One region of the Pseudorhizobium flavum genome, then DNA from elsewhere that is predicted to be linked to it. Evidence: riboswitches for the same ligand, from Rfam matches in the RefSeq annotation. Region 1 holds a riboswitch; each other region holds the start of a gene.
What was found. Region 1 has a riboswitch for thiamine pyrophosphate ahead of thiM (hydroxyethylthiazole kinase). Riboswitches for the same ligand answer to the same signal wherever they lie in the genome.

Region 1 (10,412 bases):
CCATCGGTCGAGCGACCGTCCCGCGAGGGTTTCGGCACTGTTATGATCGAGCGCGTGCTGTCGCAGCAGCTGGATGCGGAGGTTACACTCGAGTATCGCCCTGACGGATTGCGTTGCGATGTGCGCTCTCGAATGACGGATCTCTTGGGTACCGCGTCGGAGGAGGAGGAAGCAGCGGAGATCTAGCCCTCCCTGAAGACCCAACGTCGAAGGACGGCAGCTTGCTACCGGTCGAACAGGTTCTGCCACTGCCGCTCGCCAACCAAACAGTCCGTCTGTGGGTCGTCAATCGGGATAGGGTCGGAGGAAGCTCCGCGGTCACTGATCTCAAGGACCAGCTTTCGCCTGATAGCAGTCGTGAAATCCTCGACGCGATGAACCGGCAGCACGAAAGAGCCAGGTCCACCGATGACACAGTCAGCATAGTATTGATCGAGAGCGACGGTGGTCGAGGGACGCAGCATGATCGCCAGTCCGTTGATGACGATGCCTGCCGCGACAGCCTTGTCGCGGGCGAGCGCCACCGGCTGCCCCACGTTATTGGCCCCGTCCCCGGAAACATCGATGACACGGCGCATTCCGGCATAGCGGTTAGATAGGAGGGCGATCGTACCTTCCTCGATCGCGGCGGAGATCGATGTTCTCCGGTTGGTGATGATCGGCCTCTCCTGAAGCCGGGCCGCAAAAGCCTTGGCGTCTTCAGCAGTCTCAATGGTCTGCCAATCAATCCGGGAAGATGGATCGACTACGCCTGCCCATTCGAAATAGCTGACAGCGATCCGGCCGAGCAGGCCGCCGCGGACTGCGTTGATGAAGTCCGGGTGCTGGATCGCCGCGATATAGCCTTCGCGCTGCATGCGGACTTCTTCGTAGTCCATGGACCGGGATACGTCGACGGCCAGCAACAGCTCCACATCGACCTCCCCGCCATTCTCTGCAGCAATCGCCCAGGCCGCTGCGCCCGAGAGGGAAAAAGCATCGCAAGCGTGGCAAGCATGGCGGCTCCGTTCCTGCGTTTCGCAGATACTAGCACAGGATGGGCTGCTCGCGACGCTGCACGTCAGCGGCGGTTCAAAAATGGGTGATGACGGAAGGAAGGGCCCTATTTCTTGAGGATGACCCAGAGGGCGTGAACAATGCCCGGCAGCCACCCCAGCAACGTCAACAGGATGTTCAGCCAGAAATGCAGCCCGAGTCCGACCTGGAGGAAGACTCCGAGCGGCGGCAGCAGGAAGGCAAGCAAGATGCGAATAATGTCCACGGGTCGGCTCCTGATGTTGTCCGTTGCTCCCACAACGCATCAGTTCGGCGGGGGTTCACGTGATGTCAGGGCTGGCGGCCCTTCTGCACGCTTCTTGGCGAGGTTAGCCCAGCAGAGTCGAGAGCGTCTTCGCCATGCTGGTAGAGCATGAGGACGTCCTCCCGGCGGCATAGGTCCGTGCCCTCGCTCATAACGGTCGCGGCTCCTGCGGCTACACCCACCCGGAAAGCCTCCCGCACCGGATAATCGTGGATAAGCGCCCAGAGCATTCCACCAACGAAGCTGTCGCCTGCGCCAACCGTCGAACCCACCTTCACCTGGAAGGAGGGTAGCTTGAGATGATCTTGCGCACTGACCAGCACGGCGCCCTCTCGCGCCAGGGACACGGCGACATATTGCACAGAGCCCCGCGCGATGAATTCCTGGCAGACCTTGATTGCCTCCTCCAGGTTCAGGCTGCGCCCGACGATTCCTTCAAGTTCGTCGAGGCTTGGCTTGATCAGGAAAAGCCCTCCAACGTCCAGCGCTGCCTTCAAGGCCGGACCAGAAGTATCGAGGATGATCCTGCAATTGCGGCCGGCCAACTGCCGCACCATGGACGCGTACTCATCCTTTGGCATTCCGCGCGGCACGCTTCCGCTGAGCACCACGTAATCCCAGGCGCCAGTATCTAGGAACCGGCGAGCCTCCTCGCATTCCGCCGGGGAGACCACAGGCCCCTCCGGAACGAAACGGAACTCCTCCCCCGTCTCCATGTCCTTGACCATGAAAGCGATCCGGGTCGAGCCGGCAATTCTGACGGTGTGGAGGTTGACTGGCAGCTTCTTCACGGCGTCGAGGAAGACTTCGCCGGTCGCGCCACCCGCCATGACCAGCAGATCGCAAGTGTCGCCCATCTCTGCGAGGACGCGCGCGACGTTCACGCCCCCGCCCCCTATGTTCTGCCGTTGATTGCGCGTCCTGACCTTCTTGGTGGGAACTATTCTCGATGCCTCATTGGCGATGTCGATGGACGGGTTGAGCGCCACGCAGAGGATCGATGTCATTGTTCCGAAACCTTTCGCCATTCCATGAGGCGGCACCTGTCGAAGTTATGTTGCCCTAGCCATTTAGGAGGTCCGCCGCGTGCAGCCAAGGGCCATCCCGTTTCCAAGAGCAAGCGGCGCGGAACGAATGGGGCAATGAGGCCGTTCACGGTGCGAGAATCAGCGTAACTGGCTTGATCCGCAGTGATGATGAGGGGAGAGGCCTGGATGATTATCCGTTCCGGACGCTGCCTCTGCGGCGAAATCACCTACTCAGTGAAAGGTCCGCCGTTGAGGGTCGGCCTCTGCCACTGTGCCGACTGCAGGAAGGAAAGCGGCTCCAGCTTCGTGACATTTGCAGTCTGGCCGGCGCACGCGTTCGAAAGCAGCGGCGACATCACCGTTTTTGAGGGCCGGGGCTTCTGTCGAACCTGCGGCTCGCGATTATTCAATCCCGGCGAGGGAGAAGTCGAGATCCGAGTTGGCTCGCTTGATATGGCCCCTACGGATCTTGAGCCGACGTACGAGATCTGGATCAAGCGCCGTGAGCACTGGCTATCCCCCATCGGTACCGCAGAACAATTTGCCGAGGACCGGCGATGAAGTCCGATGTCGCACATGCACGCGAGATTGCGGAAGCGGCTCTTGCTGGCCGGGTGAAGAAGGGCGGCGAACCTCTGCTTGATCATGTCGCCCGTGTTGCTGCATCCGTCGCCGACGACGTCGAGCAGATCATTGCCTGGCTCCACGACGTCCCCGAGAACGCCCCGGAATGGACACTCGAGCGCTTGCAGCAGGAGGGATTTGCGCCAGCCGTTCTGGCGGCAGTGGACGCTCTTACCCGGAGGGACGGAGAGTCCCACGCTGACTTGGTAAGGAGGGCGGCGGCAAATCCTTTGGCTCGGAAGGTTAAGCTCGCGGACCTGAGGGACAATCTGGCAACTGCCGAGCGCACGGGAGGCGACGGCGAAAAATATCGAAATGGGCTTCGGCTTCTGGAAGCGTGACAACCAGCTAGCCACCTCAGCGATCGGGCGGAAATGGAGAGCCAACATGGAACTGCAATCTCGCGTGGCCCTGGTGACGGGTGCCGGATCAGGAATTGGCCGTGCATCAGCCATTACCCTTGCCGCTCAGGGGGCGAAGGTCGGCCTTCTCGGCCACACGCGGAAGGATCTGGAAGACGCTGCTACTGAAATCACCAGTCAGGGCGGGCAGGCCGTCGTCCTTGAGGCCGATGTTTCCGACGAGGCGCAGATGAGCAGCGCCGTAACACGCCTGATCGATGCTTTTGACCGCCTGGACATCGTTGTCGCCAATGCCGGCATCAACGGAGTGTGGGCCCCCATCGACACTCTCCAGCCCGATGAATGGGATCAGACGATCGCTGTGAATCTGCGCGGCACATATCTCACGCTCCACACGACCGTTCCCATCATGAAAGCGCGCGGTGGCGGGTCCATCATCATCGTCTCCTCCATCAATGGCAACCGGACGTTTAGTTCGCCGGGCGCCACCGCCTATTCGGCCACCAAGGCTGCACAGGTTGCCATCACGAAGCAGCTCGCGCTCGAACTGGGCAGGTACAAGATACGGATCAACGCCGTCTGCCCCGGCAAGATCGACACCGAGATCGATGACAACACCAGCATTCGTAATCCGGGCAAGACGGCCGTTCCCGTAGAGTGGCCGGAGGGCGACATCCCTCTGACCGAAGGCAGACCGGGCGCCTCTATGGATGTTGCTGACGTGATCCTGTTCCTCGCCTCGCACAGGGCGAGACATGTGACCGGCGTTCCGATCTACGTCGATGGCGGCCAAGGTCTGTTGCGATAACATGGGTCAGCCGCGAGCGGCGTAGAGCATGGTCCAGGAGAAACCGGCACCGATCCGTGGTGCCGGTTATCCCCATGTCGTCTAGTGGCTGCCGCCGCCTTTACGTACTGAGTCATGGGTATGATGGCTGTCATGTTCGCCACCTCCGCCCGAGACCTTGCTGCGGGAACGATCGTCTGGATCAGCCGACGGCTTCTTCAAGTCGAGTGGCGCCTTGGCGTTCTCGTGAGAGGAGCCGGGTCCTCCTTGCCGGATGCTGGCCGGCGTCTTTTGCGATGTAGACATGCAACGCTCCTAACGGTCCTGCTGGTAGCCTTGATGCGTGGTGTTCACCTTGCTGTTGCCCTGTTGGCCCTGCTTGTCGAAATTCTTTTCGCGTGGGTCGACGGGGCTGCCCTTGGAAAGGCTGGCGGCGGAACGCTCGCCGGTGCCCTTGTCGCTGCGGTTCTCGTCGGGGACGGGTGGGAGTTTGCTGTTCATGACGACCTCCTGTGCAAGTAAGTCGTATGGCTAACAGACAGGATGGCTCAATGTTCCGGCAAACGGGAACCGGCCCGCCAATCCTGCGTTGCGGATCGTGATGTTGATATCGGAGCCGCCCATGAAAGAGCTTGTCAACAAGCCAAAATCCCTCTCGATCATCGAGCGAAAATGGTGGCACGCGGCAACCGTCTACCAGATCTATCCGCGCAGCTTCTGCGACAGCAACGGCGATGGGATTGGCGACATTCCCGGCATCATCGGTCGGCTGGACTATCTGCAGTCCCTTGGCGTCACCGTTTTATGGCTGTCGCCCATCTACAAGTCGCCCATGGACGACAACGGATACGACATATCCGATTATCAGAACATCGCAGATGAATTCGGCACCCTCGCTGATTTCGACAAACTGGTCGCCGAGGCACGCCAGCGCGGCATCGGGATCCTTCTGGATCTGGTGGTCAATCATACCTCCGACGAGCACCCATGGTTCGTCGAGTCCCGCGGTTCGCGCGAAAGCCGCCTGCGCGACTTCTACATATGGCGGCCGCCGTCAGCCGATGGGGGCCCTCCCAATGATCTGACCTCGTCCTTCGGAGGTTCAGCTTGGACGCTCGATCCCCGCACTGGCGAATATTACCTCCACCTGTTTTCAAGGCGGCAGCCGGACCTCAACTGGAAGAATCCAGAGGTCAGGTCCGAAATCTACCGCATGATGAACTGGTGGCTTGATCGAGGTATTGCCGGTTTCCGGATGGACGTAATCGACCTGATCGGCAAGGAGGTCGATGCCGGCATCACCGCAGACGGCCCGCACCTCCATGATTACCTGCAGGAAATGAACCGCGAGACATTCGGAGAGCGGGACGTTTTGACAGTCGGCGAGGCCTGGAGCGCGACACCCGATTCCGCCCTGCTCTACTCAGGGCGGGACCGCAGGGAGCTCTCCATGGTCTTCCAGTTCGAATACGTCACCCAGAGTTGGGACGAGACCCACGGCAAGTGGCGACCAAAGCCCGTCGATCTGGTGAAGCTGAAGGCCGTCCTGGGCAAGTGGCAACATGCTTTGGCAGAAGACGGTTGGAACTCCCTGTTCTGGGGCAATCATGACCTGCCACGCGCCGTGTCACGATATGGGGATGCCACGGGATATCATGTTGAATCGGCCAAGATGCTGGCGACCGTGCTGCACCTGATGAAGGGCACGCCGTTCATCTATCAGGGGGAAGAGATCGGCATGACGAACGTCTCCTTTACGTCCCTCAACCAATACAAGGACATCGAAACCCTCAACATGCATCGTCTGCACGTCGAGGCGGGCCTTTCGACGGAGGATTTCATCCGCGGTGCCAATGAGAGCGGCCGCGACAATGCGCGAACGCCCATGCAGTGGAGCGCCGATCCCCACGGCGGTTTCACGACCGGCTCCCCGTGGATTGAGGTTAATCCCAACTACGCGACGCTGAATGCAGCCAGCCAGGTATCTGACGATCGATCGATCTGGGCGCATTACCGGGAACTCGTTTCGCTGCGCAAGCAGCATCCTGTCATCGTCTATGGTCGCTATCAGGCTTGGCTGGATCACCATCCCGACGTCTTCGTCTACACGCGCACGCTGGACGACGAGGAACTGCTGGTAATCGCCAATTTCACTCCTCGCACGATTACGATCGAACTTCCGGATGAACTCCACCGACGCGGTCGTCCCTTGATCAGCAATTACTCGCCGGTGGGGGAGGTTGGAGAGACCCTTGGCCTCGGGCCTTACGAAGCCTTCGCACTGCTCTCGTCCCGCCTCGCACCCTAGGTGCACCGGAGTGACCTCCGCCCGACGCGAGCCAGTGTGGACAGAATCCTGTCCCTTGCAGTCGAGACGCTTTCCAGAGTGACAACTGGCAGAATTCTTCCTAAGTTGGGAACAGACGGGGGCGTCCGCTGAAGCGGGCTGAGAAGCACCCTTTGAACCTGAACCAGATCATGCTGGCGGAGGGAGTCGCGGGTCGAGATACCGTTGCCTTACCTCGCTGGACGAAGAAAGGCGTTTCTCTTGACCGATTTTCCTTCCAGTTGCGGGACATTGCTGGAGGCGCTGCGCGCAAGCAACCCGCTCATCCAATGTATCACCAATGATGTGTCGATGAACATTGCCGCGAATGTCCTTCTCGCTGCCGGCGCATCTCCGGCGATGGTCAGCGCCGAGGAGGAGGCTGCCGAGTTTGCCCGAATTGCAGCGGCCGTCACGATCAATATTGGCACATTGTGGGCGGCTGACGTCCCAGGCATGAAAGGTGCCGCCGGCGCGGCAAAGGAGACAGGCAAGCCTTGGGTCCTCGATCCCGTGGCCCACTATGCCACGAGCTTTCGTCGCCAAGCTGTAAGCGAACTCCTTGATCTCCAGCCGACCATCATCCGGGGAAATGCTTCGGAAATCATGGCACTCGCTGGCCTTGAGAGCAGGGGACAAGGCGTCGACAGCCGTGACAGCAGCCTGGCGGCAGAAACGGCGGCCGTGGATCTTGCCCGACGCTTCGCCTGCGTCGTTGGCGTCACCGGGGAGATCGATCTCGTCACGGATGGACGTCGCCGCGTTTGGATCGAGGGAGGCTCGGCGCTCATGCCGAAGGTTACCGCGCTGGGCTGCGCATTGACCTGCCTTACCGGAGCCTTCGCCGCCGTCGCGCCGGGCCGGCCGCTGGAGGCGACCGTCGCCGCCATGACTTTGTTCGCCGTTTGTGGTGAGGATGCCAGCCACCGGGCCGAGGGCCCTGGCTCTTTCCCGCCCCTGTTCCTCGATGCGCTGGCGGCGATCGGCCCGCAGAGGCTGGAATCGGAAGCAAGGATACGAGCGGAATGAAGATTTTCGACCTGTCGCTCTATGTCGTCCTCGATCCCGATCTTTGCCGCTCGGTGGGCGTGGTCGAGACTGCACGCCTTGCCGCGGAAGGCGGCGCCACCATGATACAGCTTCGAGACAAGCGCGCCGACCGGACGAGCCTGATCGAGACGGGCAAGGCGCTCAAAGCTGCCCTGGCCGGATACGGAATAGCGCTGATCGTCAATGATGACGTAGAGGCCGCACTCGAGATCGGTGCAGACGGCGTGCATGTCGGGCAGGAAGACATGTCGGCAGCTGCGGCGCGGCTTGCCATCGGCGAGCGACTGATCCTTGGCCTTTCCGTCGAGACGGCACAATTGATGCGCGATGTGGACCCAGCTATCGTCGACTATGTCGGCGTTGGCCCGGTCTTCGCCACCGGGACCAAGCCGGATCACAAGCAACCAGTCGGCCTGGAGGGTCTCGCCCATATCGTATCCGTCTCACCGGTTCCGGCAGTCGCGATCGGTGGACTGAAGATGGAGCATGCCGCTTCGGTCATCGCCGCTGGAGCCGCCGGCCTTGCCGTCGTCTCCGCCGTCTGCGGCACGCCCGCTCCACGCAGTGCAGCCCGTGCCCTGATCCAGGAAATAGAAAAGGCGCGGCCATGATTGCGAACATTCTCTCCATTGCCGGCTCCGACCCGTCCGGCGGGGCAGGCATACAGGCCGATCTGAAGACTTTCGCGGCTCACGGTACCTATGGAATGGCGGTCGTGACCGCCCTCACCGCGCAGAACACGAAAGGCGTCTACGGCGTCCAGATCGTTCCGGCGGGCTTCGTTGCTGATCAGATCCGGGCCGTTTTCGACGACGTCCGCGTCGATGCCGTTAAGATCGGCATGATCGCAAATGCGGAAATCGCCGAGACCGTGGCCGACATCCTGTCCCGGCAGCCCGGCGTGCCGATCGTGCTCGACCCAGTGATGATTGCCAAAGGCGGCGCCTCGCTTCTCGCAGAACAGGCTGTCGCAGCGCTTCGGGATCGCCTCCTGCCGCTTGCCACGGTGCTGACGCCGAATCTCCCCGAAGCAGCCGCCCTTCTGGGAGAGCCAGAGGCGCGGGATCGCCATACGATGGCCGAGCAGGCGGAAGCGCTCAGAGCCCGCGGTGCCCGAGCCGTACTGGTCAAGGGGGGCCATCTTCCGGAGGATGAAAGTCCCGACGTCCTTGCCGATCCCGCGGGCCTGACATGGCTTGAAGGGCGGCGGGTCCAGACCTCCAATACCCATGGGACAGGATGTACGCTATCCAGCGCGATTGCTGCCGAACTGGGCAAGGGTAATGATGTCGTGGCCGCCGTCCGAACGGCCAAGCTGTACCTCGCATCAGCGATCCATCGTTCCGGGGAACTCGATGTGGGGTCCGGTCATGGCCCCGTGCACCATCTCCATGCCACCAGCTGAAAGCGCAGTCGGACGAAGCCTCGGCACCAATTACTTTGGCAGCGGGCCGATAGCTGGCTAGCTCTTGTGCATTGTCCCCGTCGCCTGAGCATGGATGTGCCAGGACAGCGCCTCTTCCAGGAGATGTGGCGTGTGGCCGCCGCGCGCGCAGGCGCGCTCGAAATAGCTCATCAGGGCTTCCCGGAAACTGGGGTGAACGCAGTTCTGGATGATTTCCCTTGCCCGCTCCCGTGGCGCCAGCTCGCGAAGGTCAGCGAGCCCGTTTTCCGTGACGATGATATCGACGTCATGCTCGGTGTGATCGACATGCGGCACCATGGGGACGATGGACGACAGCTTGCCGTCCTTGGCGAGCGACTTCGTGACGAAGATAGACAGGAAGGCATTCCGCGCAAAGTCGCCGGATCCGCCGATGCCATTCATCATGTGTGTGCCATTGACATGCGTCGAGTTGACATTGCCATAAATGTCGAGTTCCAGCGCCGTATTGATGCCGATCACCCCCAGCCGGCGGATGACTTCAGGATGGTTGCTGATCTCCTGCGGCCGGAGCACCAGGTGCTCCTTGTATTTGCGGAAGTCCGCAAAGACCCGGTCAGCGCACGCCGTCGAAAGGGTGATGGAGGATCCGGAGGCGAAGGCAAGCTTTCCCGCATCGAAAAGATCGAAGGTGCTGTCCTGCAGCACTTCACTGTACATGCGCAGGTGATGGAACGGGCCATCGGCAAGACCGGTCAGTACGGAGTTGGCGATTGTGCCGATACCAGCCTGCAGCGGTTGCAGAGTCAGGTCCAGCCTGCCTTTTTCGACCTCGTCCTCGAAGAACCGGATGAGGTGCGAGGCGATCGCGCTGGTGTCGGCATCCTGCGGCTCTATGGTTGACGCACTGTCCTTCTCGTCAGTGACTACGATCGCGGCGATCTTGTCGGGATCAATCGGCACGAATGGGAAGCCAACGCGACTGTCGCAGGTTACGACCGGGATCGGCACACGGGTTGGTCGCTTGCCGGGGAAGTAGATGTCGTGCAGGCCTTCCAGTTCAGCCGGCTGGCTGAGATTGATCTCGACGATGATCTTCTTGGCAAGAACCGCAAAGCTCGCGGAGTTGCCGACGGAGGTCGAAGGAACGATGTTTCCCTCTTCGGTGATGGCAGCAGCCTCGACAATGGCATAGTCGATAGGACCGAGCTGATTGGAGCGGAGGTGCTCCACCGTTTCTGATAGATGCTGATCGATGAACATCACTTCGCCGCGGTTGATGGCGGCGCGTAGGGTCCGATCCGCTTGGAAAGGCATGCGGCGGGTGAGTACCTTTGCCTCGGTCAGCATCCGGTCGACATCGTGGCCAAGAGACGCGCCGGTGATCAGCGTAATCTTGAAGGGTTCTGTGCGGGCGCGCGCTGCCATGGAGATGGGAACTGCCTTGGCGTCGCCGGCGCGGGTGAACCCGCTCATGCCGATGATCATCCCGTCCTTGATGAGGGCTGCCGCCTCCTCCGCCGAAACGATCTTGTCAAGGAGCGCGGGGCG
Region 2 (10,412 bases), 190 kb from region 1:
CTCTCGTCTGTGCCGGCGAGCGGCCAATCTCCCGAGGCCGAGCCCGCCAGATCGCAATTCTGGAGTGCTGCATGACCTACGTGGTGACTGACAACTGTGTTCGCTGCAAATATACCGATTGCGTGGAGGTTTGCCCCGTCGACTGTTTCTATGAGGGCGAGAACTTCCTCGTCATTCATCCGGACGAATGCATCGATTGCGGAGTCTGCGAACCTGAATGCCCGGCTGAGGCCATCAAGCCCGATACCGAGCCTGGTCTCGACAAGTGGCTGAAGGTGAATGCCGAATACGCCCAGATCTGGCCGAACATCACGGTGAAGCGCGAGCCGATGCCAGAGGCCAAGGAAATGGATGGAGTTGCTGGCAAGTTCGACCAGTATTTCTCGCCGGAGCCTGGAAAGGGCGACTGAAGCTGGTGCCGCGCAGTCGGTGTGCCTGTCATTTGGGCAGCTAGGTCAGCGTGCCGCCACGGCGCGCATAAAAGCAAATAATTGATTTCCGCACTTTTTTGTGGTAGACAGGGATCACTGTTCCACGAGCGGCACAAGCGTGCCCAAAAAACATCACGAAAGTTACAGATCATCCGACGCGGTTTCCGTGACATTCCCATAATGTGTTTGTCGTCGTTTATCGCAGTGGAGGTTCTTTTCGCGCACGTTGGTCGGACCAGTATCGAGTGACCCGACGGTTTCCCCCGTCTCATCCGGGCCTGCCTGACCCGGCCCCGGTCGTACACCGGGTGCGTAACAGGGAGTTTGTGAAACGTATGACGACCCAGCAGAAAAAATCTTCGGCACGCCAGGGCTTCAAGACCGGTGAAGCGATCGTTTACCCGGCACATGGCGTAGGTATGATTACCGCCATCGAAGAGCAGGAAGTGGCGGGCATGAAGCTCGAGCTTTTCGTGATCGATTTCGAGAAGGACAAGATGCGGCTCAAGGTGCCAGTGGCTAAGGCCGTCAGCATCGGCATGCGCAAGCTCTCCGAGACTGACTTTGTCGAGCGGGCGCTCAAGGTGGTCCAGGGCAAGGCCCGCGTAAAGCGCACCATGTGGTCGCGTCGCGCCCAGGAGTATGACGCAAAGATCAACTCCGGAGACCTGATCTCCATCGCGGAGGTCGTGCGTGACCTTTACCGCGCGGAGAACCAGCCGGAACAATCCTATTCGGAGCGCCAGCTCTATGAAGCTGCCCTCGATCGGATGGCGCGGGAGATTGCAGCGGTCAACAAGATGTCCGACACAGAAGCGGTCCGTCTGGTCGAGGTAAACCTCGCCAAGGGCCCGAAGCGGGGCAAGGTCGTCGAGGAAGAAGAGTCCCAGGACGAAGCCGCATAAGCTTCGGCTGCATCGTAACTACAAGAAACCCGGCCTTTGCGCCGGGTTTTTTTTATTGGAACTTTTTTTCGCGCAGGACGTTAACCCGCCGGAACGGCGACAACTGTCGCGCCTGCAAGACGCTTCAAGAACCGCTCCTACAAAGAGGAAATAGGGGCCAGCCGCGAGATGGCAAGGCCTCTTGGGAACGAAGAGGGGACGAGGAAGGCGGAGTGGGTAATTCGTGGCGGCGGCCGCGGCACCATCTGACTGTCATTCTTGTCGAAGCCAGCCAACGTCACGGAGAAGACACGATGAAAGCCATGTCTGCGGACCGCAATATGATCAAGATTGCAATGTCAGCTCCCTATCTGGCCAGAGACGAGGAGCGCAATCTCGCGGTCCGGTGGAAGGATGACCAGGACCAGGATGCTCGCAATCAGATTGCCCTTGCCCATATGCGGCTCGTCATCGCCATGGCTTCCAAATTCCGCGGCTTCGGCCTGCCGATGAGTGATCTCGTTCAGGAAGGTTATGTCGGGCTTCTGGAGGCGGCAGCCCGCTTCGAACCGGCTCGCGATGTCCGGTTCTCTACCTATGCCAGCTGGTGGATTCGCGCCTCGATGCAGGACTATATCCTTCGCAACTGGTCAATCGTCCGCGGCGGCACGAGCTCTGCCCAGAAGGCGCTGTTCTTCAACCTCCGCCGACTGCGTGCGAAGCTCGCACGGGGCGACAGCAACCTTACATCGCGGGCTATCCATGAGGAAATTGCTGTTGCGCTCGGCGTAAGCGTCGCAGACGTTCAGACTATGGACGCCCGCCTATCCGGCAACGACGCCTCACTGCAGGCCCCCTCCATAGCCGGCGATGCGGATAGCGGCGAGCGGCTGGACATGCTCGCAAGCGGCGAGCCCCTTCCCGATGAACAAGTCTCCGGCATGATTGACGGGGAGCGGCGCATGCGTTGGCTACACGGAGCTCTCACCAAGCTGAATGACCGCGAGAAGAAGATCATCCGGGCTCGCCGTTTGACGGACGAGGGAGCGACGCTTGAGGCGCTTGGTGCTGAACTCGGCATTTCCAAGGAACGAGTGCGCCAAATCGAAAGCCGCGCCATGGAAAAGCTGAAGTCGGCGTTGGTCTCCGCGAACCCCCAGATGGCAGCTTGCTAAGCTGCCCGCGGTCATTCCGAGACGATTTTGAATCGCTGACCCGGCGAGACTGCAGCGCCAGCCGGGAGTGCGTTGAGCACCCGGAAGAGGTCCAGCTTCCGGTCTGTTCCCATCATTCGCGCCGCCAGAGTCGCAAGCGTATCCTGCGGGCCTGCGGTTACCACCCTCACACGCAATGGTTTGAGGAACGCGACTTCCTGTGGCGTCATCTTCCTGAAGCTTGACTTCAGCACGGTGGAAACCGTTTCCAGTGCCGGGCTGCCCTTCGGAACAGCGGTGAGGAATCGAAAGATCTGGTCGTCGATCCGGATGACGGTGACGTCGAAATCCCAACGCTCCGCCGAGGCGCGGGCGGTGGCTGCCGGAAGACCGTTGACGCTGGTCATCCGAACCGTTTCCGGCTTGAGACCCGCGACCCAGCCGCTGGTGAGGTAGTTGGTCAGGCTGGTCGTGTCACCGGCATCGACGCCATCGAAACGGATTGCGGTCTCGCCGGGGCCCGTTGCAAGGACGGCATCCACCTTGTTGTCTATCTGGAAATCCTTCGGCACCTCAAAGCGTATGCCGAGGCTCCCGTGCAGGAATGTCTGTCCGCGAACGAAGCCCTCTTCCGGGCTGTCACCGAAGAGAAGCCCGTCGATGCCCGCCAGATAGTAGTCCCGGCCGCGGTCGCCGACGGTGCCTTCCATGCCTTGTGCGCGAGCGTGACGACGGGCGAGGTCGACCCGCTGGGGCGCATTCGGGTGGCTCGACAGGAAGTCCAGGCTCTGATCGCTGTCCGGATCGACCGAAGAGAAGCGCGCATAGGCCGCCATGGAGTCGAGGAACCGGGGTGCAGCATAAGGGTCATAGCCCGCTTCCCCCAGCATCCGGACACCGATGACATCGGCTTGCAATTCCTGCTGCCGCGAAAAGGCCGCGAGGCGAAGTTTCCCGCGTGCCAGCGCCTGCTTGCCGGCCAAGTCGCTGGACAGGACTTCCGCCACCACGCGGCTGGCAATTACCTCCGCTTCCTCACGCTTCTGACGCTCGATTCCGTGATTGGCGGTGACATGGGCCATTTCGTGAGAAAGAACGGCCGCCACTTCCGAGGCGTCATTGGCGAGTGCGAGCAGTCCGCGCGTCACGTAAAGATAGCCGCCCGGGAGGGCGAAAGCATTGATCGCCGGTGAGTTCAGGATGGTGATGCGATAGGACTGCGAGGGGTTTTCCGAGACGGCAGTCAACGCTCCGGCAATGCGGGCGACCAGCTTCTCGGTCTTGGCATCGTGATATTCTCCGCCATAGCTCGCGACGATCCTTGGATGTTCCCGCGCCCCCATCTGCGCCCGCGGGTCGTTCTTCTGGACCTCGTCGACAATCTGCGGGTTCTCCGAGGGGGCGACATTCGGCTGGTAAGCCTGGTCAAGAATCGACTGGCAGCCGGAGAGCGCTGTAGCCCCTGCGAGCAGAAGAGCGAGATGCCTCGCCGCACGCGCAGTACCGGCTCGGCGGGGCGTCGCCCCTTCACGCATCATCGTCAGCAATCTCGGCTTCGTCATTATCCAGACCCGCTTCCCGATCATCCGTCGGGTATGCCCCACCGTAAACAAGGCCGGCCGTTCCTGTCGTCGGCTTAGCGATTTTCCCTCAGCCAATATAGTGCTTCTTGTTCAGATCGCCTGTGGCGGCCAAAGCAGAAAGACGCTGTTGCTGCGATGCCACCGTGCCACGACCAAATTGTGGCACAGGCGTCAGCTGGCGAGGAATTGAACGACGGCGGGGATGTCGCTTCGCCGGAGGAATTCTTCCACTGGAGCGCTCACGAGAACAATTCCTTCGTTCATGAAGATCACATGGGTCGCTAGGCGTCGCAGTTCGTCCCGGTCGTGCGTCACCAGGATGACCGTGCTTTTCGTTTCTCGGTGCAGTTCCGATAAAAGGCCTGCCATGCTCTGCCGCAGCCCCGGATCAAGCGCCGCAAAGGGTTCATCCATCAAAAGGACCGGTTTCTGGCGAACGAGAGTGCGAGCGAAGGCCACGCGTTGCTGCTCGCCTCCGGAAAGCGTCCGTGGCAACCGGCGCTCCATCCCGCCGAGCCCGACTCGATCAAGTGCGGAGAGGACGGCCTGTCTCTCCCCTACGGTCAGTCTGCGAAGGGACGGATTGATCCCGAGCGCCACGTTGGTAAAGACGTCAAGGTGCCCGAAGAGATTGTTGTTCTGGAAGATCAGCGAAACGGGTCGTTCCGATGGATGCTGCAACGTCAGATCCTGACCGTTAAAGAGGACGCGACCGCTGTCGGGGACCTCAAAGCCCGCGACCAAGTTCAGGAGGGTGGACTTGCCTGCACCGGACGGTCCGGCAACCGCTGTGATCGCTCCGGGCGGAATGTCGCAGTCCAGGTGGAAGCGTGTGCTTCCCAGGGTCAAATCGACGCGGTCCAGGCGGATTTCCGGCGCATCGTCATCGATGGGCATGATGTGTTCCGTTCATTCGCCGGCCCGACGTGCCGATCATCGTCAGCAGAAGGCATGCCGCGGCAAGCAGAATCGCCAAGCCATCGGCATCCTGCGTACGATAGCTGGAAAGGCTGCTGTAGAGGAGCCAGGGCAGGGTTACGAAGTCGTTGGAAGCAAAGAGCGCGACAGCTCCCAGATCTCCAAGGGAGAGCGACATCGCAAACGAAAAAGCGAGGAGCGTCGGCCGCGTCAGAACCGGTCGGTCGATGCGCCAGAAGCGGGTCCAGCCGCCGATCCCCAGACTTGCTGCCAGTCGTACGGAACTGTCGCGGTGCTCCTTCATCGCCGGCTCCAACACCCTGATGACGAAGGGGATTGCCATCAGCGCGTTGATCGCAACAACAATCCACCCGACCAATAGCGATGCCGAGCCCGAAAGCCTCAGAAGCAGGAACCAGCCCGTCCCAAGCACGACCGGGGGGACAAGGAGAACGAGGAAGGAGGCGGCATCCAGGGTGGAAGAAAAGCCGCGCAAGAGGACGCCGGCATTCTTCCGGTCGGCAATCGCCAGGCGCGCATCGATGAGCCTGACCGATGCCATCACCGCCAGCAGGCCTGAGGACAGCGCGATCAGCATGCTCGTTGCCAGCGCCCGCTGGAAGGCGTCGCTCGCCACGAGGCGCGGGAGGTCTGCCTGGATCCCCGCCCGAAGAACGGCGAGCAGTGGCATCAGGACGAAAGCTGTGGCGACGGCGATGACCAGAGTGTCCCATGCCCGCGCCGCGGCTCCTTTGCCGTCGAAGCGCCGAACGCGGTACCCGCTTTTCCCCGATCGGTCGTCAGTCACAGGCAGCCGGGACAGGATGATCAGGAGCATGGCCGTCAGCCCGATCTGCAGCAGTGACAGTCCAACTGCACGGGCAGGATCAAAATCGAAGCGCAGTGACTGGTAGATCGCAACTTCAAGGGTTGTCGCAGCCGGACCTCCGCCCAGCACCAGGACGAGCGTGAAGCTCGTCGCGCAAAGCATGAAGATCAGGCCGGCGATGCCTGGCAGGACCCGCAAGAGGACCGGCCACTCGATCAGCCGGAAGATGGCGACGGGCTGCATGCCCAGCTGCGCGGCCAGCATCCAGTATTCGCCCGGCAACCTATCGAGCGAGGCCACCATCAGGCGGCATGCGAGAGGCAGGTTGAAGAAGACGTGTGCGAGCAGGATGCCGCCCAGACCGTAGATGCTGACCGGCTCGTCGAGTCCGCCGCGCAGGAGAAGCGAATTGACCAGTCCTTGCCTCCCCCAGATCGTAATGAGGCCAAGGGCAGCGACGAGTGCGGGCAGACCCATTGGCAGCGCCATCAGCCGCAGGATCCAGAGCCTGCCCGGGAGGTGCGGCCGCCGCGCCAGCGCCAATGCGACCGGAATCGCCAGGCCGATAGACAGCAAAGTGGAGAGCCCTGCCTGAAGAAGCGTGAACCGCAGCACGCGCGCCGTGTAGGCTGTCCAAAGTGCCTCGCCGCCAGCGTCTGGCGCCGCGGCAAGGAGGGAATAGGTGGCAAGACCGATGAAGGCAGCGACGCTTGCGAAGGTGACGATACCTCCACCGATTGCAGTTTGCTGCTCCCGTCTCGTCAGCATTGAGCTTTAGCGTCCGCTCATCGCCGCCAGCCACTCATCGATCCAGGCCTGCCGGTTTCTCGCCACGTCCGCAGAGTCCATGAGGAAGGTCTTTTCCGGCTGGACGAGGCGGTCGAACGCTTCCGGCAAGGGCTCGCTCGTCTGAGCGGCCGGCATCATCCAGTTGGTGGTCGGTATGATGTCTTGGAAGGCCGGTGACATCATGAATTCGAGAAACTGGCGCGCCAGGTCCTTGTTCTCCGATGTCCGCAACAGACCTGCGACCTCGATCTGGATATAATGGCCTTCCGAGAAGGGCGCTGCCTGGTAGCGATCAATATCTTCGGCCACCATGTGATAGGCAGGGGAGGTGGTATAGGAGAGAACTATGGGGACCTCTCCCTTGGTGAACAATCCGTAGGCTTCCGACCAACCCGGCGTGACCGTCAGGATGCGTCGACGAAGCTTTGCCCACGCCGCTTCGGCCTCCTCGCCGTAAACCGACTTCATCCACAAAAGCAGGCCAAGGCCTGGGGTGGAGGTTCTCGGATCCTGGATGACGATCTTTTCTGAAGGGTCGCCCTCGACCAGATCCTTCAGGCTGGCCGGCGGCCTGTCGACCGATTGCGTGTCGTATATGATGGCGAAATGTCCGTAGTCATAGGGGATGAAGACGTCGTCTCCGTACCCGCCCGGCACGCTGATGGGACTTGTATCCAGTCCATGCCTTTCGAACAGGCCAGTGGCCTTGGCTTCATAGGCAAGATTGGTGTCGAGACCGAGAACGATGTCAGCTTCGTTATTCTCGCCTTCCAGCTTCAACCGCGAAAGAAGTGCGACGCCATCCGCGACCGCCACGAAGTTGACGCGGCAGGCGCATGATTTCTCGAACTCTTCCTTGACCCTTGGCCCCGGCCCCCACTCGGCGGTGAAGCTCTCATAGGTGTAGACGGTCAGGCTGCGCTCCTGAGCCATGGTCGGCGTCGAAGCGGTCATCGCCGCGATGATAAGCGAAAGTGCCGAGAGCCGCATCAATGCCTCCTCTTTGGCAGAAAGGACGAGGGGCTGATGGACGCCGTCTAATCCCTCCGCCGGTGTTAACCGGATCAGGTTCTGCGGGTTGGCGAAAGCCTCTCAGCCACGAAGTGGCACCCCGTTAGATCGGTCAGAGATGTAGCGATCGATCCGGCGCTTGGCAAGCGCCGTCCATGGTTGCTCAATGAGCGTCAGTGGGCGCTTTGAAGGACGCGAAGCTCGCGCGGGAGCTCGGCATAACCTCCCGTTCGGCCTGCAAGGATATAGCCGATCGTCTGCTCGATCACATGCGGCATTACCGGCTTCGTCAGCACCCCGAGCGGTCCATGGCTGCCGGCTTCGATCTCTTCAGGATTGGCAGTCATGAAGATGACGGCAACGCCATATTTCTCGGCAAGCTCGCGGCCTATTGACGGTCCAGTCTTGCCGTCAGCCAGATTGACATCGACAAGGGCAATGTCTGCAGACTGGGCGAGTGCGAGAGCGGGGTTGCGGCCATTGGCGAGGCCGGCGACCTTCAAGCCCATGGCTTCGACCGTATCGGCCACGTCCAAGGCGATGAGAAACTCGTCTTCCACGATCAGGACGCGATGTTCCTCAGAGACCGGGGTCTGCCAACCACTCGTTACACTTGTCAGCATCGGATGCTCCTGATGGTTCGGTGCCGCTTCGTACCGATCCCGGCCGTGCCGCATCGATACTGCCACCCGAACGACCACCTGCCGTCATTGTTCCGCATTGTGACAGGTTGACGGGTTTCGAGTGGGTTTCATGGATAACAGATGGTTAACGTCAGCCCTCCAACTCCTCGCGCAGCATTTCAAGCTTGAACCATTCCTCCTCCATCTCTGCGAGCCGCTTGCGTAGCGCCTCCAGTTCAGAAGCCAGCGCGGTGAAGGCTGCCGGATCTTTCGTGAAAAGGTCGGGATCCGCCATTCGCTTCTCCCGGGCGGCAACCTCGGCCTCGGCCTTGGCGATGTCCTTCGGAAGGTTCTCCAGCGCGAACTTCTGCTTGAAGGACAGCTTGCCGCGGTTTTTCGGCACCTCAGCGGCCGGCGCCGAAGTCTCCGTCCTCTCCCTTGCCTGGCGTTCGGAACGCCGCCGTTCCTCCTGGACGCCGCGGCGTTGTGCCAGCATGTCGGAGTACCCGCCTGCATATTCGATCCAGCGCCCGTCCGGCGCTTCCGGATCCGCGGGTGCTATGGTCGAGGTGACCGTCCGGTCGAGGAAGTCGCGGTCGTGGCTGACCAGAATGACAGTGCCGTTGTAGCCGGCGACGATCTCCTGCAGCAGATCCAGTGTCTCGATGTCGAGATCGTTGGTCGGCTCATCGAGGATCAGCAGGTTGGACGGCCTCGCCATGATGCGTGCCAGGATCAGCCGCGCCCTCTCGCCGCCGGAAAGGTTCTTGATCGGCGTGCGGATCTGCTCGGGCTGGAACAGGAAATCCTTCATGTAGCCCGCGACGTGACGCTGCTCGCCATTGACGAGAAGCGTTTCGCCGCGTCCGTCGGTGAGGTAGTGGGAAAGCGTGTCGTCGGGATCGAGGTCCTCTCGCTTCTGGTCCAGCGTGGCGATTTCGAGATTTGTCCCGAGCCGCACCGTGCCCGAATCTGGATCGAGCTGCCCCGTCAGCATCTTCAACAGCGTCGTCTTTCCGGCACCGTTGGGTCCCACAAGGCCTATCCTGTCGCCCCGGTGTACGCGGATGGAGAAGGGCGCGACGATAAGCCGGTCTCCATAACTCTTGGTGATCGCTTCTGCCTCGATCACCAGCTTTCCGGATTCCCGACCTTCCGATGCCGCCGCCTGGACTGACCCTTGCGGACCTTTGTGACCGCGATAGGCGGCGCGCATCGTCTGCAGTTCCCCCAGCCGGCGCATGTTGCGCTTGCGCCGGGCCGTCACGCCGTAGCGCAGCCAGTGCTCCTCGCGCTCGATCGCCTTGCCCAGCTTGTGCTGCTCCAGTTCCTCTGCCGCTAGGACCTCGTCGCGCCAGGCCTCGAAATGAGAAAATCCGCGGTCGAGGCGTCGCGACGTGCCGCGATCGAGCCAAACCGTCGCCGTCGATACTTTCTCAAGGAATCGCCGGTCGTGCGAGATGAGGACGAGCGCGCTCCGCGTCTTCCTCAGTTCCTCCTCCAGCCATTCGATCGTTGGCAGGTCGAGATGGTTGGTCGGTTCGTCCAGCATCAGGATGTCCGGTTCCGGCGCCATGACGCGGGCAAGCGCCGCCCGCCGGGCCTCGCCTCCCGACAGCCGGTTCGGATCCTCTTCGCCGCTTAGGCCGAGATGCTCCAGGAGGTAGGTGACGCGATAGGGATCGTCACCTGGACCGAGGCCCGCTTCGGCATAGGCCTGTACCGTCCGGTAATCTCCAAAATCCGGCGCCTGCTCCAGGTATCGTATGGTGGCACCCGGATGTCGGAAGACGTCGCCGGACTGCGGCTCGAACAGACCGGCCGCGATCTTCATCAGGGTTGACTTGCCGGATCCGTTGCGGCCGACCAGGCAGATGCGGTCGCCCGGCTCCACCTGCAGTCCCGCGCCGGCCAGAAGGGGCGTGCCCCCGAAGCTCAGGAAGATGTCGTCGAGTTTGAGGATGGGAGGTGCCACGTCAGGCTCCTGTCAGATCGTAGGGGCGGGCAAAGATCATCGCCTTCCCGCGCTTCAGCGAGAAGGCCACCGGGCCCTCTGCCACATTGGAAATCGTCCGCGACGAGCCGAAGGGCAAGAAGAAGTTCTCGAGCGGATAACGTGCGTTGAGGATGTCGAGGCCTTCCAGTTCGGAAAAACCGATGACAGAGAACAGCGAGCCTGCCGGCAGGTCC
Region 3 (10,412 bases), on a different contig from region 1:
CAGCGAAAGATGATGTCGTCGGGCGAGCGGGCGCAATGGAGGAAGGTGATGTCGCTGTCGGGCGACCGGTCGCCAAGGTCACGCGTCATCGACATCATCGGCGTAATGCCGGACCCGGCGGAGATGAAGAGATATCTGTCGCCCGGATGGCACGCATAGGAGAAATCGCCCTGTGGCCCGAAGGCCTTCACCGCCATGCCCGGCCGCAGATTGTCGAACATCCAACGCGTACCGAGCGATCCCTTCTGTGCCTTCACCGTGACTGAAACCGTATACGGCCGAGACGGACTGGAGGACAGCGTGTAGGTCCGCATCAGGGGCTCCGGTCTCGCCGGAATCTCCAGGGTCACGAATTGCCCGGGCAGGTAGCGGAACCAGACGCCCGGCCGGTCGGGCCGGAAGGTGAAGGTCATCACGTCGGGAGCTTCCGGCGTGACGGCGACGCATTCCAGGCGGTGTTCCCGGTCCGACCAGGGGCGCATCTCGTCGAAGTGGCGATAGGTCGGCTGCACCATGTTCATCTCATGCCACCGCCGAAAGCGGCGCCGCCTTACCCTGCAGGCGGTTTGTCATGAAGGTCGTGTACCATTCGACGAACTGCATGACCCCGCCCTCGTGCTCGGGCGAATAGGGACCGGGCTCGTAGGCGGGCGAGCGGATGCCGAAGGCATTCTCTTCGACGATCCGCCGGTCCTGGTCGTTCGTCATGTTCCAGACATGCGTCAGTTCATCGAGATCGTAGTCCACTCCCTCGACTGCATCCCTGTGCACGAGCCATGTCGTCGTGACCGCCGTCTCCTCCGCCGATAGCGGCAGGACGCGGAAGGAGATCGCGTGGTCGACGAGGATGTGGTTCCAGGTCGTCGGATAGTGGAAGAGCAGCATGGTCCCGATATGCGAGGTCGTCACTTCGTCCGACAAGGGCCGGCGGACGGCTCTCCTGCCCGTCATCGTGTAGCTTTCGGCATCCTGGATCAGCGGCATGCGGGCGGTGCGGAACTGGCCCGAAGGGTCGATCCGGAATTCGCTCGGCAGCCCGGCCGCCTCGCAGCGTGCCCAATGCTCGGCAATGACCGGATCGTCCTTGGCTCCCTGGACGCCCGTCGCGCTCGGAGCCTCCGGATAGGTGCGGCAGAGTTCCGGATGATTGCTGGCGCAGTGGTAGCATTCCCGGTTGTTTTCCCAGACGAGCTTCCAGTTGCCCTTTTCGATGATCGTGTTGCGGTGGGCGACCTTGGCCTCCCACAGCCGGTGCGGCTTCATGTAGGGCTCGATCGAAGCGCGCACCGGTGCAAAGTCGGAGGGCGTTGCAGCAAGGCAGATGAAGATATAGCCGGCGACGCTTTCGCAGGCGACCAGCTTCATCCCGAACTGTGCCTTGTCGAAGTCCTCGCCCATCTGCCGCGCGAAGACCAGAGAGCCGTCGAGATCGTAGGTCCACTGGTGATAGGGACAGACGAGCCGTGCAGATGCGCCGCGTTCCTGCGTGCAGACGCGATGGCCGCGGTGGCGACAGGTGTTGTGGAATGCACGGATGACTCCGTCCTTGCCCCTGACGATCACGACGGGATAGTCGCCGACCTGGACGGTGAAGTAGTTGCCGGCGCGGGGGATTTCGCAATCATGGCCGATGAACAGCCAGTCCTTGTACCAGATCTCCTCGAGATCGACCCGATGGAAATCGGGATCGATGTAGAAGGGCTGTTCAAGGCTGAATCCGTCGGCTCGCGCCTTGAGCCGGCGAAGCATGTCGTCGCGCACATCCATGTTCTTCATCCCTTCGCGGGACCGTTGGATGGCTTAGCTGCGCATCGGTCGCCTGTTGGCGCCGTCGCCCGATCGCCCACCGCAACAAGTCGCTCCATATCGACTTTGGGCCGGTCATTCTTTGTTCGATGCAACAACGGGTGCGGCGCCGAACACCTGCAGGCTAGCAGAGGAGGAGCCGTCCCGAGATGTTCTTTCGCGACATCGCGACTGCGCAAACGGAACAGTCGGACAGGACACGATTTCCTCTCCGGTTCCGGCTCATCCTGTGGTATCGGCAAGGCGGTCGCCACGGAGGATGAGGATCGATCCTTCTGATCCCGTCCGGAATGCGCGACATCAACTGGAGGATCAGCATGCCGACACCACCTTTCCGCGCCGACCATGTCGGCAGTCTTCTTCGCCCGCGCCCGATTGCCGAGGCACGCGCCGCCCGCGCCGATGCGGCGACCCTGCGCGCCATCGAAGATGCGGAGATCCCGAAACTCATCAAGATGCAGGAAGAGGTCGGCCTGAAGGTTGTCACCGACGGTGAAGCGCGTCGCGCCTTCTGGCATTTCGATTTCATGGGCATGCTGGACGGCATGGACATGGAGACCCGCGGAGAGGGCGTGCAGTTCCACGGCACGCAGATCCCGCCGGTGCATCCGGTGATCAACGGCAAGCTCGGCTTCCCGAAGGACCACCCGATGCTCGAGCACTTCACCTTCGTGAAGGACCACACCAGTGTCTTCCCGAAAATCTCGATTCCCGGTCCTTCCTGCGTGCATTTCCGCACCGACCCGGCCGACGTCCGTCCTGCCGAGTACAAGGATCCCGACGTGCTCTTTGCGGATATCGCCGAGACCTATCGTCAGGCCGTTGCCGCCTATTACGCGGCCGGCTGCCGATACCTGCAGCTCGATGATATCTTCTTTGCCTATCTCGGCGACCCGAAGCAGCGCGAGCAGCGCAAGGCCATGGGGCAGGATCCCGACTGGTTGATCGACCGCTATGCCTGGATGCTGGAAGAGGCGATCAAGGATCGTCCGTCCGACATGGTCATCGGCATGCACATGTGCCGCGGCAATTTCCGCTCAACCTTCGCTGCCACCGGCGGCTACGACGCAGCCGCCGACGCCATCTTCAACAAGACCAGCGTCGATATCTATTTCATGGAATACGATACCGACCGTGCCGGCGGACTAGAGCCGCTGAAGCTCCTGCCGAAGGGCAAGAAGCGAATCATGGCTGGTTTCATCACCACGAAGACGGCGGAACTGGAATCGATCGACTGGCTGCGCAAGCAGTTCGAGGCGGCCTCCCAGTACGTGGACATGGATCAGCTGGGAATTGCACCGCAGTGCGGCTTCGCATCGACCGAGCACGGCAATGCGATCACCGAGGAAGACCAGCGGCGCAAGCTCGAGCTCGTCGTGAAGACCGCGCAGACGATCTGGGGAACAGCGTAAAGCTGTCCGCGAAGGCGGGCCCGACCGTCGAGGGCGGGTCTGCCGATCTCTTTGGCATGGAGGGTAATGAAGTCGGCACGCCTGAGCGTCGGCTGTGGACCCGGATTGACATGTCCGCGTGGTTCATGAAACATGGCGGTATTCCGAGGGGGGCATCGTAACGGTGCTGAGATGGCGGTGAGCCGGACCCTTGAACCTGATCCGGGTCATACCGGCGTAGGAACGGAAACGGCCTTTCGGCGCCAATTCTCTTCTCCGCTCTGCCTGGATCTCCGTGATTGACGTCGGGAGATCGAACCATGCCATACTCTTCAAGACCTAGCCCTCGGACAGGACGCCCGCCAGCCGCCTCATCGATGCGTTAGGTCGAGCCATGCCACCCCGTCACATGGGGATGGGACTCGTCGGGCTGCTGGTGCTCTGGCAGGCCGGCATATGGCTCTTCCATCCCCCGGCCTATATCCTGCCGCCGCCGGCGGACGTCCTTGCCGCCTTCGCCCGCCAGGGCGGTTTCCTGCTTCGCAACAGCCTGGTCACCATCGCCGAGATCGCCATCGGGCTCGCCTGTGGCGCCGTTCTGGGTGCGCTCGCGGCGCTTGCCGCCGCCGCCTTCCCCCGTGCCGGCCGGCTGATCTGGCCGGCCGTCCTGGTGCTGCAGGGGCTGCCGGTCTTCGTGCTGGCGCCGATCCTCGTGTTGTGGTTCGGGTTCGGGATCGCCTCCAAGGCCGTCATGGCGACGATCATCATCTTCTTCCCGGTCGCCTCCGCCTTTGCTGATGGCCTGCGCCGGACCGAACCTGCGATCCTCGATGCCGTTGCGCTGACCCGGGCGACCCATTGGCAGACCCTTCGCTACATCCGCGCGCCCCTGGCTCTGCCGGGCCTGATCTCGGGCCTTCGCGTTGCCGCGCCCCTTGCGCCGATCGGCGCCGTGGTCGGCGAATGGGTCGGGGCGTCGGCCGGGCTTGGCTTTGTCATGGTGCAGGCGAATGCCCGCATGCAGACCGACATCGTCTTCGCCGCCATGGTCCTTCTTGCCGTGCTCACCCTCGTGCTGCGGCTTGCGGTCGATGTCGCGACAGCCCGCATCACCCCATGGGCGCCGGAAGTCCACCACACCGATCCAAGATAGTTAGCCGGAGAAACATTCATGAGAATACATCTTCTTTCCTGGGCCGTCGCTGCCATGCTTGCCTGGCCGGTACCGTCCCACGCCGCCGATCGCCTGACGGTCATGCTGGAGTGGTTCGTCAACCCGGACCACGCTCCCATGATTGTCGCGCAGCAGAAGGGATTGTTCGAAGCGGCAGGCCTTGATGTGGAACTGATCCCGCCTGCCGATCCGTCCTCCGTGCCGCGACTGGTTGCGGCAAGACAGGCGGATGTCGGTGTCCATTATCAGCCGAACCTCTATCTGGACCACGCGGCCGGTCTGCCGCTCGTCCGCTTCGGCACGCTGGTGGAGACGCCGCTGAACACGGTGACGGTGCTCGCGGAGGGGCCTATCAAGACGCTTGCGGACCTCAAGGGCAGGAAGATCGGCTTTTCTGTCTCGGGCTTCGAGGATGCCATGCTGAAGCGCATGCTCGCCGCCGAAGGCGTGGCTCTCGACGAGGTGGAACTCGTCAACGTCAACTTCGCGCTGACCTCGTCGCTGCTCGGGGGGCAGGTCGACGCAACGGTCGGTGGATTCCGCAACTTCGAACTAACCCAGATCCGGCTCGCTGGAGGCGAGGCGCGCTCGTTCTTTCCCGAGGAGCATGGCGTGCCCGTCTATGACGAGTTGATCTTCATCGCCCACAAGGATCTCTCGGACGATGGTCGCCTGCGGCGGTTCCTCCAGGCGGTGGAAGAGGCCAGCATCTTCCTGACCAATCATCCGGATGAAGCATGGTCGCTGTTCATCGCGGCATATCCCGATCTCGACGACGAACTCAACCGCCAGGCTTTCCGCGACACCCTTCCGCGCTTTGCCAAACGTCCGGCTGCGCTGGACAGAAGCCGTTATGAGCGTTTCGGCGCGTTCCTGGCGGAGAGTGGGCTTATCGATAAGGCGCCGACCGTCGAAGACCTTGCGGTCGAAATCGGCGGATGATTGAAATGGTCTCCGGCTGCAGCGAGAGCAGGCAGGAAGTATCGGTGTCGTCGGGGCCTCATCCCGTCCCTCGGTCGCGTGCCTCCATCCATGCCACCCGGATGGCGCTGCGCGTCGAGCAGGTGCTGTCGGCAGGGGCGGGTCTGCTCCTCGCACTGCTTCTCCTGCTTGTCCTGGTAACCGTCGGCCTCCGCTATGGCGCCAGGACCGGTTTCGCAGGCACCGAGGAGGCCGCGCTCTGGCTCTTCCTGGCGCTCATCTGTCTTGGCCTGCCGCTCAGCCTGCAGGGGCCATTTTCGCTGAGGCTTGACATCCTGACCCGGCTGCTGCCGCACGAGGGGCGCCGGATTGCGGGCCTTTGCGCTGACGGGACGAGTGCGGCGGCAGGCTGTCTCCTCCTCACGGGCGGTGCCGAGGCTGCAGCGGCGCTCCGTTCCGTCTCGCCCGCTCTCGGCCTCCCTGAACATGTGCGCTTCTGGTGCCTCGCTGCAGGCGGAGCGCTCCTTCTTGCAATGCTGCTGCTGGTCCGTATCGGCGAGGGCAGGGGCTTCCTCGGCCTTTTATCAGTGGCTGCGGGTGCAGCACTTGCGCTTCTCCTGCCGCAGGCGGACCTTGGCTCAAGCATGCTGCCAAGCGCCGTTGCCGCACTTGCCGCGGGTGCGACGCTCCTGCTTGGCGCCCCGCTCGCCCATTGCCTGCTGGCCGGGGTCATGTTCGCGATCCCCTCTGGAAGCGGCTTGTCGGAGCCGGCCATCGTCTCCACCGCAGCATCCGGCATGTCGCGCTTCCTCCTGCTCGCCATTCCCTTCTTCCTGCTTTGCGGCGGTATGCTCACCCTCTCGGGAGCCGGAGAGCGCCTGGTGCGGCTGGCGCAAACCCTCGTCGGCCACAGGAGGGCCGGTCTGGCGCAGACTGCGCTTCTGACCAGCGTCTTCTTCTCGGGAGCATCCGGCTCTTCGGTCGCGAACGCCGCATTCGGCGCATCCACCTTCCACCCGCATCTCGTCAGTCACGGCTACCCCCCGGAACGCTCCGCGGCGATTATCGCGGCCACCTCTGTGCTCGACAATGTCATCCCGCCTTCGATTGCCTTTCTCTTGCTGGCAGCCGCGACGGATATTTCGGCCGGACGCTTGTTGATAGGCGGCGCCTATGCCGGGCTTCTCATGGCGGCCTGCCTGGCGGTAGCGATCCGTCTCGCGAACGGCGACAGCAACCGAAGCGCCCGGGCAACCGGCGCGGAGCGATCCCGCGCCCTGTTGGCTGCCGTGCCGGCATTGGGACTGGTGGTCGTGGTCCTCGGCGGCATCCGCTTCGGCATCGTCACCCCGACCGAGGCCGCAGCGGTCGCAGCCGGTTATGCGCTGCTGCTTGCTCTTGCAACCCGGCCAACTTGCGGAGGCCTCGCCTCAATCTTCCGGCAAGCTGGCGTCGAGGCGGCCGCAATCGGGCTCCTCATCGGCGCCGCCGCGCCTTTTGCTTTCCTGCTCGCGGTGGATGGTGTGGCCGGGACCGTCCTCGATCTCGCGGGGTCGCTTGCGGAGGCACCATGGCAGGTTCTCCTGCTCTGCAATCTCGTCCTGCTCGCCGCCGGCCTCGTCCTCGATACTGGCGCCGCGATCCTTCTTCTCGGCCCGATCCTGCTGCCGGTTGCCGTGGGCGCAGGCATCGACCCCGTCCTGTTCGGGGTGATCGCCGTGGTCAACCTGATGCTGGGAGGTCTGACACCGCCGGTCGGCATGCTCGTCTTCGTGGTCAGCGGCACGACAGGTGTTCCCGTGGGAGCCCTTTTCAGGGCGGTCATTCCTTATCTTGTCGCACTGCTCTGCGCCCTCCTCGTCCTCTGCCTTCTGGCACTGTTTTTCTGAAAGGATATCCGATGACTTCGATCACGCGCCGCACGCTTCTCGCCGCAGCCGGTCTGGCTCCCGTCTTCGCATCCCCCGCCTTCCTTCGATCGGCCTCGGCGCGCACGAGCGTCATCACGGTCGCGTCGCTTCTGGGCGAGGAGAAGCCCGAAACCCGGATCTGGCGCTGGATCGCCGACAGGGCGGAGGAGCGTCTTCCCGGACGCTTCCGCTTCCGGATCGTCCCCAATGGCGCTCTGGGCGGCGAGAAGGAGGTGGCGGATGGCGCACTTCTCGGCTCTATCCAGGCGAGCCTCTGCACCGTCTCGACCCTCACCGCATGGGTGCCGGAGCTGCAGATACTCGACTTGCCGTTCCTATACAGTGACGCCGCTCACCTGCGCCGCGTCGTCGGGAGCGACGTCGGCAGCGATCTTGTCCGCCGGCTCGCGAGTCACGGATTCGTGGCCAGCGGCTTCATCGACTATGGCGCCCGTCACCTCCTCGCCAAGGAGCCGATCACGCTGCCGGAGCAGATGCAGGGCAAGACGATGCGGGTGATCCAGAGCCGGCTCCACACGAGCCTCTGGAGCCGCTTCGGTGCGATCCCCGTCGGCATCCCGATCACCGAGACCTACAACGCCCTCTCCACCGGCGTCGCCGACGCTATGGACCTGACCATCTCCGCCTATGCAGGCCTGAAGCTGCATGAGGTCGTTCCCTACCTGACCCGGACGGCGCATATCCGCTCCGCGGGCGTTGTCTTCTACGCGGAGAACTTCTGGGATCGCCTCGAGGAAGAGGAGCAGCAGGTGCTTGCGGAAATATCCGCAGAGGCGAGCGAAGTTTTCAATGGCTGGATGGCGGCGGACGAAGAGGCCTCGCTCGACCTAGCTGTCTCGCAGGGAACGCAGGTGCTCCAGCCGGAACGGCCGGAGGATTGGCGGAAGACTGCCGAAACCCTCTGGCAGGAGTTCAGCGGCGTGGTCGGCGGCCGCGAGGTCATCGACAGCGTCCTCAAGCTCGCCTGAGCGGCACTGTCGACCACTCAAGGCACCTGCAGGAGGTCCCGCACGACATTGCGAACAAGGGCGACATGCTGGAGCGCATCGCGCAGCCGGTCCATGTCACGCCGGCTGAGTCTCGAAACGTCAACCGTGCCGCCTGGCTTCAGCCCGGCCTCGATATCGGTGATCTGTTGGGTCAGGATCAGGCGCATCAGGAAGCCGTGCATGTCGGCAAGCAAGGCCGCATCGGCCTGCGAGCGCCCGGCGGCCGCCGCGGCCTGCCGCAGACGTTCCGGAGTGGTATGGGCGAAGATGCCGTGGCGCAGGGCGACGACGCGTGCACCGGAGACGATCGGCAGAAGGGCGCCGTTCTTGAGGTCGACGCGTCCGCCATTGTCCTTACGAATGCGGCCGAACATGCCGAGCTGGCTGTAGCGTGCTGCGGCGTCCTCGCCAAGCATCCGCAGCAGATCGAGCGAGTGCCGCGCGACATGGGCGGATTCCAGACGAAGACTGTCCGCCAACCGGGTCGCCTTCGCCGACGAGACATAGGCAGGCGCAAGATCAAAGAAGATGTCGACGTTCGCCAAGCCCTGCCGCGAGGGTTCGCTCGCCCAGATACGCGCCTGCCGAAGCCAGTCCGCCTGGGTACGGCGCCAGGGACGGTTCTTCGCCATCACGCCGCCGCGACAGTAGTGGACGCCGGCGCGGTCAAGGATCTCGTTGACGCGGGTGGAAAAGCGGCTGAACCAGTCCCCGTCGGAATCGAGGTCGCCGTGGTAGTCGTCGTCGATCACGAGCGCATTGTCCTGATCCGCCGCCAGTAGGCTTTCGCCGCGCCCGGCCGAGCCAAGAACGAGCAGGGCGTACTCCGCCGGGGGCGGACCGTGGCCGGCGGCGAGTAGTTCCCCTTCGGCGATCTCCGCCGCGCGTGCCGTCATGGCCCGGCCTTCGGCAGCAATCACTGCCCCCACCGCCTGCGCATTGAGGCCATCGGAGATCAATCCCGAGGCGAGGGAAGGCAAGGCGGACTGGACCCGGGCAAGCTCGCGTGGCCTCGTCGCGGTGGCGATCTCGTCGCCCACCGTCAGCGTCGACAGCGCCCGCTCCCGCAGGAGCGTGCGCAAGGTGAAGACGCCCGCAAGATCACCATGTTCGTCGCGAACGCCGAGATAGCGAAGGTTTCGGCGGGCCATCAGGCCAAGCGCCCGGTAGAGGAAGGTGTCCCCCTGGGCGGTAATGACGGGCGAGGTCATGATCGTGCCGACAAGCGTCGCCCCGGCCTCCGGACCCTTGTCCGCCAGGACCCGCAGGACATCCCGCTCGGTCAGTATCCCATGCGGCCCATCGGCCTGCCTGACGATGACGCAGCCTATGCCCTTGTCGGCCATCAGGCGGGCGGCCTCGTGCAGGGAGGCGCCGGCATCCACGGTGATCGGCGGACTGCTCATCACGTCTTCCAGCCGCTGCCGGTAAAGGAAGCTGTCGATCGCCCGCTGGCTGCCGACCTCGATCGCGGTGTGGACAAAATCCGGCTTGCCGGCCGGGCGCTCGAACCAGCCGACGCCCTGCTGCTGCTCCACGAGCGTCGTTGCAGAGCGTCCGAGGTTCTCCGCTTCGCCAAGGGTGCGGATGCCCTTGCCGAGGAGGCGCGGCTGCATTCCGGCATAGACCCCGGCCGTCGCAAGGGCGTCGCCCAGCGCCGTATGCCGCCCCTCGATCTGCACGCCATAGGTCAGCGCCAGATTGTCGAGCGACGGGCTGACGAGGCCCGGCGTGATTGCCACCGACATCAATGCGACGTCGAGCCAGCGGGGTTCCTTCCAGTGCACCCCATGGCGATGCGCCTCGTTGCGAAGCATCGCGAGATCGAAGTTGATGGAGTGACCGACGACGACACGGTTGCCGATGAAGTCCCTGAGCCCATCCAGGACTTCGGCGACACCGGGACGCCCCGCGACGTCGGCATCCGAAAGGCCGTGCACGCGGCTGGAAGCCGGCGGGATAGGGATCCCCGGATTGACGATGACGTCGAAGACTTCGCTTTCCAGGATATCGGCGCCATGCATGCGCACCGCACCGATCTGGATGATGCGATCCTGGCGGACGTCGAGCCCGGTGGTTTCGGTATCGAGGACGACGGTGTCGAGGGCAATCAGCGGAGCGCTCGCACCGGCCACCGCCTCACCGGAAGTTCGTGGCGTCAAGCCATTGCCTCCATCCCGTCTATCGTCCCCACCATAGT

Region 2: another riboswitch for thiamine pyrophosphate. It lies ahead of thiB (thiamine ABC transporter substrate binding subunit); the one in region 1 lies ahead of thiM (hydroxyethylthiazole kinase).
Region 3: another riboswitch for thiamine pyrophosphate. It lies ahead of ACEPP2_RS12885 (ABC transporter permease); the one in region 1 lies ahead of thiM (hydroxyethylthiazole kinase).

Annotation. Positions count from the first base shown of each region.
Region 1 covers NZ_JBIOKZ010000003.1:128,716-139,127, reverse strand. The annotation lists gene ACEPP2_RS07605 (sensor histidine kinase) at 1-186, shown strand, start outside; gene ACEPP2_RS07600 (DUF1194 domain-containing protein) at 225-914, opposite strand; gene ACEPP2_RS07595 (YqaE/Pmp3 family membrane protein) at 1,103-1,261, opposite strand; gene ACEPP2_RS07590 (1-phosphofructokinase family hexose kinase) at 1,327-2,307, opposite strand; gene ACEPP2_RS07585 (GFA family protein) at 2,515-2,889, shown strand; gene ACEPP2_RS07580 (HD domain-containing protein) at 2,886-3,293, shown strand; gene ACEPP2_RS07575 (SDR family oxidoreductase) at 3,340-4,122, shown strand; gene ACEPP2_RS07570 (hypothetical protein) at 4,204-4,407, opposite strand; gene ACEPP2_RS07565 (hypothetical protein) at 4,417-4,602, opposite strand; gene ACEPP2_RS07560 (glycoside hydrolase family 13 protein) at 4,724-6,409, shown strand; TPP riboswitch at 6,517-6,611, shown strand; gene thiM (hydroxyethylthiazole kinase) at 6,650-7,456, shown strand; gene thiE (thiamine phosphate synthase) at 7,453-8,088, shown strand; gene thiD (bifunctional hydroxymethylpyrimidine kinase/phosphomethylpyrimidine kinase) at 8,085-8,882, shown strand; gene ACEPP2_RS07540 (acetyl-CoA hydrolase/transferase family protein) at 8,940-10,412, opposite strand, start outside.
Region 2 covers NZ_JBIOKZ010000003.1:314,639-325,050, forward strand. The annotation lists gene fdxA (ferredoxin FdxA) at 72-410, shown strand; gene ACEPP2_RS08350 (CarD family transcriptional regulator) at 767-1,336, shown strand; gene ACEPP2_RS08355 (RNA polymerase factor sigma-32) at 1,630-2,490, shown strand; gene ACEPP2_RS08360 (M48 family metalloprotease) at 2,502-4,004, opposite strand; gene ACEPP2_RS08365 (thiamine ABC transporter ATP-binding protein) at 4,224-4,949, opposite strand; gene thiP (thiamine/thiamine pyrophosphate ABC transporter permease) at 4,936-6,567, opposite strand; gene thiB (thiamine ABC transporter substrate binding subunit) at 6,574-7,542, opposite strand; TPP riboswitch at 7,613-7,712, opposite strand; gene ACEPP2_RS08380 (response regulator) at 7,773-8,222, opposite strand; gene ACEPP2_RS08385 (ABC-F family ATP-binding cassette domain-containing protein) at 8,374-10,197, opposite strand; gene ACEPP2_RS08390 (thiamine diphosphokinase) at 10,199-10,412, opposite strand, start outside.
Region 3 covers NZ_JBIOKZ010000006.1:39,962-50,373, forward strand. The annotation lists gene ACEPP2_RS12870 (2Fe-2S iron-sulfur cluster-binding protein) at 1-521, opposite strand, end outside; gene ACEPP2_RS12875 (aromatic ring-hydroxylating oxygenase subunit alpha) at 523-1,767, opposite strand; gene ACEPP2_RS12880 (5-methyltetrahydropteroyltriglutamate--homocysteine S-methyltransferase) at 2,124-3,218, shown strand; TPP riboswitch at 3,355-3,458, shown strand; gene ACEPP2_RS12885 (ABC transporter permease) at 3,592-4,350, shown strand; gene ACEPP2_RS12890 (ABC transporter substrate-binding protein) at 4,369-5,313, shown strand; gene ACEPP2_RS12895 (TRAP transporter large permease subunit) at 5,415-7,181, shown strand; gene ACEPP2_RS12900 (TRAP transporter substrate-binding protein) at 7,193-8,191, shown strand; gene ACEPP2_RS12905 (DUF294 nucleotidyltransferase-like domain-containing protein) at 8,209-10,374, opposite strand.